Regions from separate parts of the Streptomyces sp. NPDC090741 genome, predicted to be linked through region 2. Evidence: riboswitches for the same ligand, from Rfam matches in the RefSeq annotation. Region 2 holds a riboswitch; the other holds the start of a gene.

Region 1 (7,039 bases), on a different contig from region 2:
GAGGCCGAGGTGTCGGGACAACAGCACGTGTCGTCCTCGCTGTCCCCCGAGGCCCAGGCCGCGGTGGAAGCTCTGCCTCCGGGTTCCGCTCTGCTCATCGTGCGGCGCGGCCCCAACTCCGGCAGCCGCTTCCTCTTGGACGGTGAGCTGACCACGGCGGGCCGGCACCCGCAGAGCGACATCTTCCTGGACGACGTCACGGTCTCCCGGCGGCATGTCGAGTTCCGCAGGAGCCAGGACGGCGGCTTCACCGTCGCCGACGTGGGCAGCCTCAACGGCACGTATGTGAACCGTGAGCCGATCGACTCGGTCGCCCTGCACAACGGCGACGAGGTGCAGATCGGCAAGTACCGGATGGTCTTCTACGCGAGCCTGCGGGGCGTCTGACCGCCCCCTGGGCTCCGCCTGGGGGGACCCCCACCTCCGGACTCCGTCCGGGGGTCACCCCCAGAGGGAAGGTCCCATGCTGCGTATCCCGGCCGGCGGTGCACCGAAGAGCGGCACCGCCGGAAGCACCGGCTCTGCCGGGCGGCTGGTGAGCATCGGCACGGTGCTCACGCTGCTGCGCCACGAGTTCCCCGAAGTCACGATCTCGAAGATCCGTTTCCTGGAGGCGGAGGGCCTCGTCGAGCCCCGGCGCACACCTTCCGGATACCGCAAGTTCAGCACCGAGGACGTCGAGCGGCTGGCCCGGATCCTGAGGCTCCAGAGGGACCACTACCTGCCGTTGAAGGTCATCCGCGAGCAGCTGGACGCGCTCGCCCGCGGCGAGCAGATCCGTATCCCCGCGCCCACGGCGCACGGGGATTCCGTCGATCCCGCGAGCCCTTCCGCCGTCTACGGCGAGGTGGGCCGGGAGCGGGCGGCCGCGGCCCGGATGGGGCGCGCCGAGCTGCTCGCCGCGGCCGAGGTCGACGAGGCGCAGCTCGCCGAGTGGGAGTCGTACGGGCTGATCGGCGAGGCACCCGGCGGTGGATTCGACGCCGAGACGGTCACCGTGGCCCGGCTGGTGGCGGATCTGGGCCGGTTCGGGCTGGAGCCGCGGCACCTGCGGGCCATGAAGGCCGCCGCGGACCGTGAGGCGGGTCTGGTCGAGCAGGTCGTGGCACCGCTTCGGCGGCACCGCAACCCGCAGACCAGGGCGCATGCCGAAGCCACGCTGAAGGAGCTCGCGGGGCTGTCCGTACGGCTCCACGAGGCCTTGGTGCAGACCGCGCTCGGGGTCCGTCTGCACTGACCTCGGGGATCCCCGAGGGGGCCCGACTACCCAAACCTGCCGGGCAGGTCCTAGGGTTGCTGTGTGAACGAGCTCGACGTTGTGGGTGTCCGGGTGGAAATGCCCTCCAACCAACCGATCGTGCTCCTGCGTGAAGTGGGAGGCGACCGGTACCTCCCCATCTGGATCGGACCAGGGGAGGCGACCGCCATTGCCTTCGCGCAGCAGGGCATGGCCCCTGCCCGGCCGCTGACGCACGACCTGTTCAAGGACGTGCTGGAGGCGATCGGCGAGGAGCTCACCGAGGTCCGGATCACGGATCTGCGGGAGGGCGTCTTCTACGCGGAGCTTGTCTTCGCCAGCGGGGTCGAGGTGAGCGCGCGGCCTTCCGACGCCATAGCGCTGGCCCTGCGTACCGGAACGCCGATCTACGGGAGCGACGGCGTGCTGGACGACGCCGGAATCGCCATTCCGGACGAGCAGGAGGACGAGGTGGAGAAGTTCCGCGAGTTCCTCGACCAGATCTCCCCGGAGGACTTCGGTACCGGACCGCAGTGAGCCGTCGGCCGCGCCGTCCGCGCCGCGTGTCCCCGGGGGGCGTCAGCCCATTCGGTTAGCCTTTCCCCGGCATAGGACACGGGAAACCACTCTCAGGGTGATTATCACTCGGCGTGCCGAGTGTGGCGATCGTTGACGCACCCCTGGTGACTGCCTACCTTCGAGGGGGCAGGTCAAGGACGGAGGGTCGGCGTGAGAGTCACGGGCGACGGTACGACCGGGGGCATCCCCGTGCGGAGTGACGGTGGGCCGTACCCGCTCCACGGCAGTGCGGCCGGTTCCGCGCGCCGTCAGCCGGACGGCGCGCAGGTCGCACCGGTGGGCGCGGACGCGGCACCCGAGCAGGTGGGCTACCGGGGACCGACCGCGTGCGCCGCGGCGGGCATCACGTACCGCCAGCTCGACTACTGGGCGCGCACCGGGCTGGTGGAGCCCACGGTGCGCCCCGCTTACGGCTCCGGGACCCAGCGCCTCTACAGCTTCCGGGACGTCGTCGTCCTGAAGATCGTCAAGCGCTTCCTGGACACCGGGGTGGCGCTGCAGAACATCCGGACGGCCGTCCAGCACCTGCGCGACCGCGGTTTCTCGGACCTGGAGCGCATGACGCTGATGAGCGACGGCGCCACCGTGTACGAGTGCACCTCGCCGGACCAGGTCGTGAGCCTGCTCCAGGGCGGGCAGGGCATCTTCGGCATCGCCGTGGGCGTGGTCTGGAGCGACGTGGAGAACGCGCTGTCGCAGCTGCACGGCGAGCGGGTCGACACCGGCGAGACGGTGGTCGGCCACAACCCGACGGACGAGCTGGCGGCGCGGCGCAACCGGGCCGGCTGAGCCCGCCCCGGCGCGGTCCGAAGACGCCGGGCCCGGCCCCGGCCGAATGTCAGTGGCATGAGGCAGCATCGGGGCTGTGAGAGCCGCGCCGACCATCCTGCATCTGGACATGGACGCCTTCTACGCCTCCGTGGAGCAGGCATCGAAGCCGAGCCTGCGCGGGAAGGCCGTGATCGTCGGCGGGCTCGGACCGCGCGGGGTGGTCGCCACCGCGTCCTACGAGGCCCGGCGCTTCGGGGTGCATTCGGCGATGCCGATGGCCCAGGCCCGCCGGCTCTGCCCGAACGGCGCGTACCTGATCCCCCGCTTCCGGCTGTACCAGGCGGTCAGCGAGGTGGTCATGGGACTGCTGCGGGAGCTTTCCCCGCTGGTGGAGCCCCTCAGCCTGGACGAGGCCTTCGTGGACCTGGAGGCGGGCGGGACCGCATTCGACTCGAAGGGCGCCCGGGAGACGGGGGAGCGGCTGCGGGCGGACATCCGGGCCGCGACCGGACTGAGCGGGTCCGTCGGGCTGGCGGGGTCCAAGATGCTGGCCAAGGTGGCGTCCGAGGAGGCCAAGCCGGCCGGGCTGCTGCTGATCGAGCCGGGGACCGAGCGGGAACTGCTCGCCCCGATGTCGGTGCGGACCCTGCCCGGGGTGGGGCCCGTCACGGGGGAGCACCTGCGGCGCGCGGGGATCACCACGGTCGGGGAGCTGGCCGAGGCCGGCGAGGACGAGCTGGTCCGGATGGTCGGGCGTTCGCACGGGGTCGGGCTGTACCGGATGGCGCTGGGGCTGGACGACCGGCCGGTGGTCGCCGAGCGCGACGCGAAGTCCGTGTCGGTGGAGGACACCTTCGACGTGGACCTGCACGACCGGGTGCGGATCCGGACCGAGGTGCAGCGGCTCGCCGACCGGTGCGTGCAGCGGCTGCGGGGATCGGGGCACTCGGGGCGCACGATCGTGCTGAAGGTGCGGCGCTACGACTTCTCGACCCTGACGCGCTCCGAGACGCTGCGGGGGCCCACCGACGACCCCGCAGTGGTGCGGGAGGCCGCGGCGCGGCTGCTGGAGGCGGTGGACACCACGGGCGGGGTCCGGCTGCTGGGGGTGGGCGTGACGGGCCTCGCGGACTACACGCAGGAGGACCTGTTCGCGCAGTCCATGGCGGCGGAGGCGGAGGCAGCCGCGGAGGTGGCCGCGCAGGAAGCCGCGCAGGAAGCCGCCGAGGCGGCTGCGGAGGGCGGGGCCACGGAGCCGGCCGGTGCCCCGGTGGCAGGGGTGCCGGGAGCGTCTGGAGGGCCGGGAGAGGCTCCGCGGGGTGCGGAGCCGTCAGGGGCGTCCGGGGAGCCGGAGCCCGCCCCGGAGCGGCGCTGGGCGGCCGGTGGCGACGTACTGCACGCCGTGTACGGGCCCGGATGGGTGCAGGGCAGCGGGGTCGGGAGGGTGACCGTGCGGTTCGAGCAGCCCGGATCGGCGCCGGGCCGGGTGCGTACCTTCCGGGTGGAGGACCCCGAGCTGGAGCCCTCCGATCCACTGCCCCTCGTGGGGGAGGCCGGGGCGGACGCGACCTAAGGGGTGTCCTCGCCGTTCGCCAGGCGGCCGAAGTCGCGCTGGACGTCCGACGGGAGGGAGACGTCCAGTCCGTAGTGGTGGTAGAGCTGGAGTTCCTGTTCGGGGGAGAGGTGGCGGCCGACGCCGAAGTCCGGGGCGTCCTTGATGAGGGAGCGCTCGAAGGGGACCCGCAGGGTGTCGTCGACGACCTCGCTCGGCTCCAGCGGGACGAACGCGTCCCGGCTGAACAGGCCCGTCCGGACGGCGGCCCATTCGGGCACGCCCGTGGCATCGTCGAGGTAGACCTCGTCGACGGTGCCGATCTTGGTTCCGTTGCGGTCGAACGCCTTGCGGCCGATCAGGCTGCGCGGATCGATGTCGGTCTGCACGGTCCCTCCATATGGTCGCAACTCCTCCGTAATGACTACAGAAGGGCATTTCCGGAGTGCGGGCCACTCGAGTCAGGGCCCAGAACCTCGCTGGTAGGCTGGGTGACGGCTGTTGACCCTGTGCGGGAGAGTCCTCCGAGTGAGTACGACGGAGGCGCCGAAGGAGCAAATCCTCCCCGGAATCTCTCAGGCATACGTACCGCACGTGACGAGGCCACTCTGGAAAGCAGGGGCGGGTACCGGGCGCACAGTGCCGGTTCCCCTCCTCACCGACGGTGAAAGCCGGAATCCGCGGGCCACCCCCGCGACTCCGGTGAAGCTCTCAGGTTGAGATGACAGAGGGGGAGGCCGTCCGGGTGCCCGCGCCGTGGTGCCCCTCGCAGGTCGTACGACCCAGGAGGCCTCCGTACATGACCGCCAACCGCATTCCGCTCTCCCAGCTGGAGCGAGGCATCCCCTTCGAGCAGCGCCACATCGGCCCGGATGCCGAGGCGCAGGCGAAGATGCTCGCCCACGTGGGCTACGGCTCGCTGGACGAACTGACCGCCGCCGCGGTACCGGATGTGATCAGGAGCGCCGAGGCGCTGAACCTGCCCGAGGCGCGGACCGAGGCCGAGGTGCTGGCCGAGCTCCGCTCGCTCGCCGACCGCAACCAGGTCCTCACCCCGATGATCGGTCTCGGCTACTACGGGACCTTCACCCCGCCGGTGATCCTGCGCAACGTGATGGAGAACCCGGCCTGGTACACGGCGTACACGCCCTACCAGCCCGAGATCTCGCAGGGCCGCCTCGAGGCGCTCCTCAACTTCCAGACCGTCGTCGCCGACCTCACCGGCCTGCCGACCTCCGGTGCCTCCCTGCTCGACGAGGGCACCGCGGCCGCCGAGGCCATGACGCTGGCCCGCCGCGTCGGCAAGTCCAAGGGCAACATCTTCCTCATCGACGCCGACGCGCTGCCGCAGACGATCGCCGTGATCGAGACCCGCGCCGAGCCGATCGGCGTCGAGATCGTCGTCGCCGACCTGTCCGCGGGCATCCCGGCCGAGATCGCCGAGCGCGGCGTCTACGGTGTGCTCGTCCAGTACCCGGGCGCCTCCGGTGCCGTACGGGACATCAAGCCGGTCATCGACCAGGCGCACGGCCTCGGCGCGATCGTCGCCGTCTCCGCCGACCTGCTCGCGCTGACCCTGCTGACCTCCCCGGGCGCGCTCGGCGCGGACATCGCCGTCGGCACCACCCAGCGCTTCGGCGTCCCGATGGGCTTCGGCGGCCCGCACGCCGGCTACATGGCCGTCCAGGACAAGCACGCCCGTTCGCTGCCGGGCCGCCTCGTCGGCGTCTCCGTGGACGCGGACGGCAACAAGGCTTACCGCCTGGCCCTGCAGACCCGCGAGCAGCACATCCGCCGCGAGAAGGCCACCAGCAACATCTGCACCGCGCAGGTGCTGCTCGCCGTCATGGCCGGCATGTACGCCGTCTACCACGGCCCGGACGGCCTGCGGACGATCGCCCGCCGGACGCACCGCTACGCGGCCCTGCTCGCGGCCGGTCTCAAGGCCGGAGGCGTCGAGCTGGTGCACGGCTCGTACTTCGACACCCTCACCGCCCGGGTGCCCGGCAAGGCCGCCGAGGTCGTCGCCGCCGCCCGCGAGGGCGGGGTCAACCTGTTCCAGGTCGACGCCGACCACGTCTCCGTCTCCTGCGACGAGACGACGCTGCGCGCCGGCATCGAGGCGGTCTGGGCCGCCTTCGGCGTCAGCGGCTCCGCCGCGAATATCGAGGCGCTGGACGAGACCACGGCCGACGCACTGCCCGAGGCCCTGCTGCGCTCGGACGACTACCTGGCGCACCCGGTCTTCCACCAGCACCGCAGCGAGACCGCGATGCTGCGCTACCTGCGCAAGCTGGCGGACAAGGACTACGCGCTGGACCGCGGCATGATCCCGCTGGGCTCCTGCACCATGAAGCTCAACGCGACCACCGAGATGGAGCCGGTCACCTGGCCCGAATTCGGCCAGCTGCACCCGTTCGCCCCGGTCGAGCAGGCCGAGGGGTACCTCACGCTCATCACCGAGCTGGAGGAACGTCTCTGCGAGGTCACCGGCTACGACAAGGTCTCCATCCAGCCGAACGCCGGCTCCCAGGGTGAGCTCGCCGGCCTGCTGGCCGTCCGCGCCTACCACCGGGCGAACGGCGACGAGCAGCGCACCGTCTGCCTCATCCCGTCCTCCGCGCACGGCACCAACGCCGCCAGCGCCGTGATGGCCGGCATGAAGGTCGTCGTCGTCAAGACCGCCGACGACGGCGAGGTGGACGCGGCCGACCTGCGCGCCAAGATCGAGCAGTACCGCGACGAGCTCTCCGTGCTGATGATCACGTACCCCTCGACGCACGGTGTGTTCGAGGAGCACGTCGCCGACATCTGTGCCCAGGTGCACGAGGCCGGCGGCCAGGTCTACGTGGACGGCGCCAACCTCAACGCCCTGGTGGGCCTGGCCAAGCCCGGTCACT
Region 2 (7,039 bases):
GGGGGGAGTGGCCCTCCAGGCCCAGCAGCACCGCCTTGGGCGTGCCGTGGCCGTGGCCGGTCGCGCCGAGGGACCCGTACAGCTCCGCCCGGACGGCCGCGGTCTGGGCGAGTACGCCGTCCTTCTTCAGCCGGGTCACGAACATGCGGGCGGCCCGCATCGGGCCGACCGTGTGGGAGGAGGAGGGGCCGATGCCGATGGAGAAGAGATCGAAGACGGAGATGGCCACGGTGGCGGACTCCCTTGTCTGCTCGCGGGGTGGGAGGGGGCAGGAGCGGTGGTGCGGGTGGTTCGGGGGCTTCGGGGGTTTCGAGAGGGGTGATTGTTCGGATTTTGTCCGACAGACGAGCTTAACGTGGTGAAGTGAACGGTTCGTCTGCCGGACCGGGTGCGCGAGGTTGCGGTTAGGCGTGGGTCAGGTCACGTTCCCGCTCCACGGCGGCGTCTACGGACGGCTTTGGTCATGCGAAGGGCCCGGCCCTGTGCAATACGGGGCCGGGCCCTTCCAGGCCGGCGCTTAGAGCGTCGGGTACAGCGGGAACTTCGCGGCGAGCGCGGAGACGCGCGCCTTGAGGTCCTCGCTGTCGTACGCGGGCTTGAGCGCCTGCGCGATGATCTCGGCGACCTCGGTGAAGGCCTCGGCGTCGAAACCGCGGGTGGCCAGCGCCGGCGTACCGATCCGCAGACCCGAGGTGACCATCGGCGGCCGCGGGTCGTTCGGGATCGCGTTGCGGTTGACCGTGATGCCGACCTCGTGGAGGCGGTCCTCGGCCTGCTGGCCGTCCAGCTCGGAGTTGCGCAGGTCGACCAGGACCAGGTGCACGTCGGTGCCACCGGTCAGGACGTCCACGCCCACGGCCTTGACGTCGTCCTGGACCAGACGGGCGGCGAGGATCTTCGCACCCTCCAGGGTGCGCTCCTGGCGCTCCTTGAACTCGGGCGAGGCCGCCACCTTGAAGGAGACCGCCTTGGCCGCGATCACGTGCTCCAGCGGGCCGCCCTGCTGACCGGGGAAGACCGCGGAGTTGATCTTCTTGGCCAGCTCCTGCGTCGACAGGATGACACCGCCGCGCGGACCGCCGAGGGTCTTGTGCGTGGTGGTGGTCACGACGTGGGCGTGCGGCACCGGGTTCGGGTGCAGGCCCGCGGCCACCAGGCCGGCAAAGTGCGCCATGTCGACCATCAGGTACGCGCCGACCTCGTCCGCGATGCGGCGGAAGGCGGCGAAGTCCAGCTGGCGCGGGTAGGCGGACCAGCCGGCGACGATCAGCTGCGGCTTGGACTCCTTGGCGAGGCGCTCGACCTCGGCCATGTCGACCCGGCCGGTCTCGTCGACGTGGTACGGGACCACGTTGTAGAGCTTGCCGGAGAAGTTGATCTTCATGCCGTGGGTCAGGTGACCGCCGTGGGCCAGGTTCAGGCCCATGATCGTGTCGCCCGGCTTCAGCAGCGCGAACATCGCGGCGGCGTTCGCCTGCGCACCGGAGTGCGGCTGGACGTTCGCGGCCTCGGCGCCGAACAGCTCCTTGATGCGGTCGATCGCGATCTGCTCGACCACGTCGACGTGCTCGCAGCCGCCGTAGTAACGGCGGCCCGGGTAGCCCTCGGCGTACTTGTTGGTCAGGACCGAGCCCTGGGCCTCCATGACGGCGACCGGAGCGAAGTTCTCCGACGCGATCATTTCCAGGGTGGACTGCTGGCGGGCGAGCTCGGCGTCGACGGCGGCGGCGACGTCCGGGTCGAGCTCGTGGAGGGGGGTGTTCAGAACAGACATCAGGATCCCCTGTGGTCAGTTGCCGGCGGTGAGCGTGGCGTACTCCTCGGCGGAGAGCAGGTCGGCCGGCTCCTCCGCGATACGCACCTTGAACAGCCAGCCGCCCTCGAACGGAGCGGTGTTCACGAGCGCCGGGTCGTCCACGACGTCCTGGTTGAACTCGACCACCTCGCCGGAGACGGGGGAGTACAGGTCGCTGACGGACTTGGTCGACTCCAGTTCGCCGCAGGTCTCGCCCGCGGTCACCGTGTCACCGACCTCGGGGAGCTGGGCGTAGACGACGTCACCGAGCGCGTTGGCCGCGAACTCCGTGATGCCGACCGTCGCGACGCCGTCCTCGGCGTCCGACAGCCACTCGTGCTCCTTGCTGTAACGCAGCTGCTGGGGGTTGCTCATGACCTGATTCTCCTGGATGCGGGGGAGTGCGAACGAACAGTGGTCTTGCGGACCGAGACGGCCGGTACGGGGCCGGGGACGGCGCCCGTACGGGACCGCCGCGGCACCGGTACGGCGTACGGAGTTACTTCTGCCGCTTGTAGAACGGCAGGGCCACGACCTCGTACGGCTCATGCGTACCGCGAATGTCCACGCCGACGCCGGAGGTGCCGGGCGCGGCGTGCGCCGCGTCCACGTAAGCCATCGCGATCGGCTTGCCCAGCGTCGGGGACGGGGCGCCCGAGGTGACCTCGCCGACGACCTGGCCGTCGGCCACGACGGGGAACCCGGCGCGCGGGACGCGGCGGCCCTCGGCGATCAGGCCGACGAGCTTGCGGGGCGGGTTCGTCGTGGCGCGCTCGGCGGCGGCCTCCAGGGCGGCGCGGCCCACGAACTCGCCCTCCTTCTCGAACTTCACGACCCGGCCCAGCCCCGCGTCGAACGGGGTCAGGGAGGTGGTCAGCTCGTGCCCGTACAGCGGCATGCCCGCCTCCAGCCGCAGCGTGTCGCGGCAGGACAGGCCGGCCGGCACCAGGCCGACGCCCTCGCCGGCCTTGGTCAGCGCCTGCCACAGCTCGACGGCGTGCGCAGGGGCGACGAACAGCTCGAAGCCGTCCTCGCCCGTGTAGCCCGTACGCGCGATCAGCGCGGGCACGCCCGCGACCGTGCCCGGCAGGCCGGCGTAGTACTTCAGCCCGTCCAGGTCGGCGTCGGTGAGGGAGGCGAGGATGCCGGGGGACTCCGGGCCCTGCACGGCGATCAGCGCGTACGCGTCACGGTCGTCGCGGACCTCGGTGTCGAAGCCGGCGGCGCGCTCGGTCAGGGCGTCCAGGACGACCTGGGCGTTGGAGGCGTTCGCGACGACCATGTACTCGGTCTCGCCCAGGCGGTAGACGATCAGGTCGTCGACGATCCCGCCGTCCTCCTGGCAGATGTGCGTGTAGCGGGCGCGGCCGACGCCGACGGTGGAGATGTTGCCGACCAGCGCGTAGTCGAGGGCCTTGACGGCCTCCGGGCCGGTCAGCGTGATCTCGCCCATGTGGGAGAGGTCGAAGAGGCCGGCCTTGGTCCGGACGGCGTTGTGCTCGTCGCGCTCACTGCCGTACCGCAGGGGCATGTCCCAGCCCGCGAAATCGGTCATGGTCGCACCGAGCGAACGGTGCAGCGCGTCGAGGGCGGTCAGGCGGGGGGCAGTGCTCATGGGTGTGGCTCCCGGGTCCCAGGGCATGACATGACGAGGACGTTCCTCCCCATCTGTCATCGGAACCTGAGAGGTTCGCCGAGAGTTCCCGGTCGGACCCGGGGAACGTCGACTTGCACCTTGGGTGGAGCACACGCGGATGCCGTCGCGGTGGACGGCGGCGCGGCTCGCTTTTCAGATCTGCCTCATCCACGCGGTACGGGGCCTGAGAGATTCAAGGGAGGTACTTGCTCCTTCGGCGCCCGGGCACCGCCTCGCGGCGTGCCGGGACTCTCCCGCGCGGATTCAAGCGGCCGGTATGCAGTTGGTCCAGATGGCGCACATCATTGCACGCCGTCCGGGCGATCGGGGGTGCGGGCCCGAAAGAACGTACGGAGGGACGTACGGGGGAACGTACGGAGGGACGTACGGAGGGACGGATGCGGCCGGGATGCGCCGACCGGAACCGGGGGTGCCGGATTACCGTCTCTTTACACTCAGTGGGCATGGGGCCCCTGCGGGGCCCGATTGGGGGAGGCGATCACTGTGCGGAGATTCGGAGTGCTGGCGTTGACCGGGACGGGATCCGTGGACGCGGCGGCGACGGCGGCGACGGTGACGGCGACGGTGCGGAGGGCGTGCGCCGAGGGCGCTCCCGTACGCGACCTGCGCGGCCGGGGCGCGCACGGACCGCAGTGGCTCGGCTTCGCGGAAGGGGACATCGTCGTGGTGTCCGGCCTGCCGGGCGGCGGCAAGAGCACGCTGATCAAGCGGGCCGCCGAGGACGGCGGCATCGACTCCCAGGACGTGCGCGAGCGCTGGGAGCGCCGGATGCCGAGGGCGCTGCCGTATGCGGTGTATCGGCCGCTGGTCCGCTTCGCCCACTACTGGGGGCTCTGGCGGACCCTGCGCTCCGGCGCCTCGGCGGTGGTCCACGACTGCGGAACGCAGACGTGGGTCCGCAGCCTGCTGGCCGCGGCCGCGCGGCGCCGGGGCCGGGCCCTGCACCTGCTGCTGCTGGACACCAGCCCGGAGGAGGCGCTGGCAGGGCAGGCGGCGCGGGGGCGGGGGGTGTCGGCGTACGCCTTCGCCCGCCACCGGGGAGCGGTGGCCCGGCTGCTGCGCGACGCGGAATCGGGCCGCCTCCCGGCGGGCTGCACCTCGGCCGTGCTCCTGGACCGCGGCTCGGCGGCCCGCGTGACCCGCATAGCGTTCCGGCGGCCGTAGACGCCCGTAGACGCCCGTAGACGCCCGTAGGCGCCCGTAGGCGGCCGCGGAGCGCCGAGGGCCGGCCGGTCGGGGCCCCCGGCGGCGGTGTCGGTCCGAGCCGTTAACCTCGGGCCGACAGCATGGGGCGAAACAGCGGAGGCGTACATGCAGGGCGGCGGCTGGCCGGACAACGAGCTGGAGCAGGTGCTCGGGGCGGCGCTCGGGCAGGCGGACGCCGGCGCCCGGATCGTCGAGGTGCTCGGCCGCAGCCGGCTCTGGGTGCCGCTGCCCGGCGGTGGCGGCCCGGACGCGGCCGGCGGCCTCACGCTGCCCACCATGGAGATCAACGGGGCGCCGTACGTGCCCGTGTACAGCTCCGAGGCCCAGTTCCGCGCCTGCGCCGGCCCCGCCATGGACTTCGCCGTGGCCCCCGCCGTCGAGTTCGCCCGCGGCCTGCCCCCGCAGCTCGGCATCGCCGTGAACCCCGAGGGCGCCGTCGGCGTCCCGCTGCCCCCGCCCGCCGTCGCGGAGCTCTGCCGCACCGGCCGGACCCCCCTCGACGGCCCCGCCACCGGCGGCCGCGTCCGGCTCTACGAGCCCGACTGGCAGGAGGACCCGGTGGACTTCCTGGCCGTCGCCGCCGAGGAGTTCCGTGCCACCGGCGTGGTCGCCGCCGCCCACCGCTGCCTGGCCAGCGTCGAGGGCGGGGCCCCGGAGCTCTACATCGGTGTCCGGCTGCTGGGATGGGAGCCCGAGATGCGGAACGCCCCGATGGACGCCCTCGGCCGGGCCCTGGCCCGCGTGGCGCCGCCCTGGCCCGTGCAGTTGATCCTCCTCGACGCCGCGCAGGACCCGGTGGTCGACTTCATCGCCGAGCGCGTACGCCCCTTCTACCTCGCCTAGCGCCGCTTAAGCTGGGTGCCGATACGGGTGGACGGGCGGACGAAGAGGGGTACCGGGTGAGTGCGTCAGGCACGGCCGCGGCCGGGCAGGTCGAGCACATGATGCGCCAGGTGACGCCCGGGCGCTTCGAGAGCTACGAGTCGCTTCTGCACGCCCTCGCCGAGGGCCGCCTGTGGATGCTGCTCTGGCAGGGGCAGCCGGGCTCCCCGGACGCCCAGTACGGCGGCATGGAGGTCGAGGGGCTCGGGTACGCGCCCTGCGTGACCTCCCCCCAGGAGCTGGCCGCCAGCGGCTGGAACCGGGGCTACGAGGTGATCACCGGCCGGGACGTCTCCCGCGCCCTCTACCCGGACCGCTGGGGCCTGTGGCTCAACCCGCACGCCCAGGGCGGCGGCCTCGGCATCCCCTGGGCCGACCTGCGCCGCATCGCCACCGGGCTCGACCGGATGCCGGCCGGCCCGCTGCGGCTGTCCGAGCCCGCCCTGGAGCTCCCGCAGTTCTACGGGCTGCTGACCCAGCACGCGCACCGCACCCCCGCCGTGCGCTCGCTGCGCCGCGCCTGGGTGCAGCCCTCGCTGGGCTCGCCCTACCTCGCGGTGGGGCTCGACCTGTACGACGCCTCCGCGCCCGCGCTGGAATCCGTACGGGAGATGATGCGCCAGTCGGTCGGCGCGGTGCCCGAGGGCGTGCCGGTGTGCACGGTGGCGCTGGCGGACGAGCACGACCCCGTCGCGATGTGGCTGCGCGCCCAGACGCGCCCCTTCTACGACCGCGAGGGCCAGGCTCCGGTCTACTGACCAGGCTCCCGGTCCACTGACCAGGCTCCCGGTCCACTGACCGGGCTCCCGGTCCACTGACCGGGCTCCCGGTCCACTGACCGGGACGGCCGTATCGAGCCAACCGAGGCCGCGGGGAACGACCGTTCCCCGCGGCCTTCGACTTGTCCGGATTTCGTCGGCCTTGTGGGCCCAAAAGGCATGTTCCTGGCGCGAGTTGGGCGCCATGTCCGATTGTGTACCGAACGGACGGTCTTGATCCGCTCAGGCGAGAGCGAAGTCCGGATAACGGGAACCCGACCCTCACATCACGGTTGCGCATCCATTCATCTGCGGGTCTGGCGGCTGATCGCAGCGCCGATGAAGACTCCCCACCCAAGAGCCGGTCAGTCCTCCAAGGCCCGGTTCGGCAACTGATTTTTTTCTTGTCGCTCCGCACGGCACTTCCCGCAATTCCTGCACCTCACACGCGTCCTGCGTGTCACCACGCACTCCGAGCGCCACTCCGCACCAACGCCGCCACAGCGGCGGGCATGGGCCGGCAACCCGTCGGCCGAGAGGGGTCCCCACCACGATGACGGCACCACTGCATGACACGAGCGCGGAATCACCCGCACCCGTGTCCGTAGCCGACGTCCCAGCCAAGGCCATCGAAGGCCGCTCGCCCGGCCGCATCGCCTGGATGCGGCTCAAGCGCGACAAGGTCGCGCTGACCGGCGGCGTGGTCGTGATCTTCCTGATCCTGGTGGCGGTCTTCGCACC

What was found. A riboswitch is a leader RNA that binds a small molecule or an ion and turns the genes downstream of it on or off. The one in region 2 is predicted to bind glycine.
Region 1: linked by a shared signal. The riboswitch ahead of gcvP (aminomethyl-transferring glycine dehydrogenase) and the one ahead of gcvT (glycine cleavage system aminomethyltransferase GcvT) in region 2 are both predicted to bind glycine.

Annotation. Positions count from the first base shown of each region.
Region 1 covers NZ_JBIVXF010000015.1:224,540-231,578, reverse strand. The annotation lists gene ACIQU4_RS33040 (FHA domain-containing protein) at 1-387, shown strand, start outside; gene ACIQU4_RS33035 (MerR family transcriptional regulator) at 464-1,237, shown strand; gene ACIQU4_RS33030 (bifunctional nuclease family protein) at 1,301-1,774, shown strand; gene ACIQU4_RS33025 (MerR family transcriptional regulator) at 1,967-2,605, shown strand; gene ACIQU4_RS33020 (DNA polymerase IV) at 2,682-4,160, shown strand; gene ACIQU4_RS33015 (PRC-barrel domain-containing protein) at 4,157-4,528, opposite strand; glycine riboswitch at 4,642-4,740, shown strand; gene gcvP (aminomethyl-transferring glycine dehydrogenase) at 4,939-7,039, shown strand, end outside.
Region 2 covers NZ_JBIVXF010000001.1:249,688-256,726, reverse strand. The annotation lists gene ACIQU4_RS01155 (L-serine ammonia-lyase) at 1-229, opposite strand, end outside; gene glyA (serine hydroxymethyltransferase) at 518-1,774, opposite strand; gene gcvH (glycine cleavage system protein GcvH) at 1,790-2,170, opposite strand; gene gcvT (glycine cleavage system aminomethyltransferase GcvT) at 2,295-3,410, opposite strand; glycine riboswitch at 3,595-3,698, opposite strand; gene ACIQU4_RS01135 (AAA family ATPase) at 3,930-4,616, shown strand; gene ACIQU4_RS01130 (enhanced serine sensitivity protein SseB) at 4,764-5,501, shown strand; gene ACIQU4_RS01125 (enhanced serine sensitivity protein SseB C-terminal domain-containing protein) at 5,558-6,298, shown strand; gene ACIQU4_RS01120 (ABC transporter permease) at 6,852-7,039, shown strand, end outside.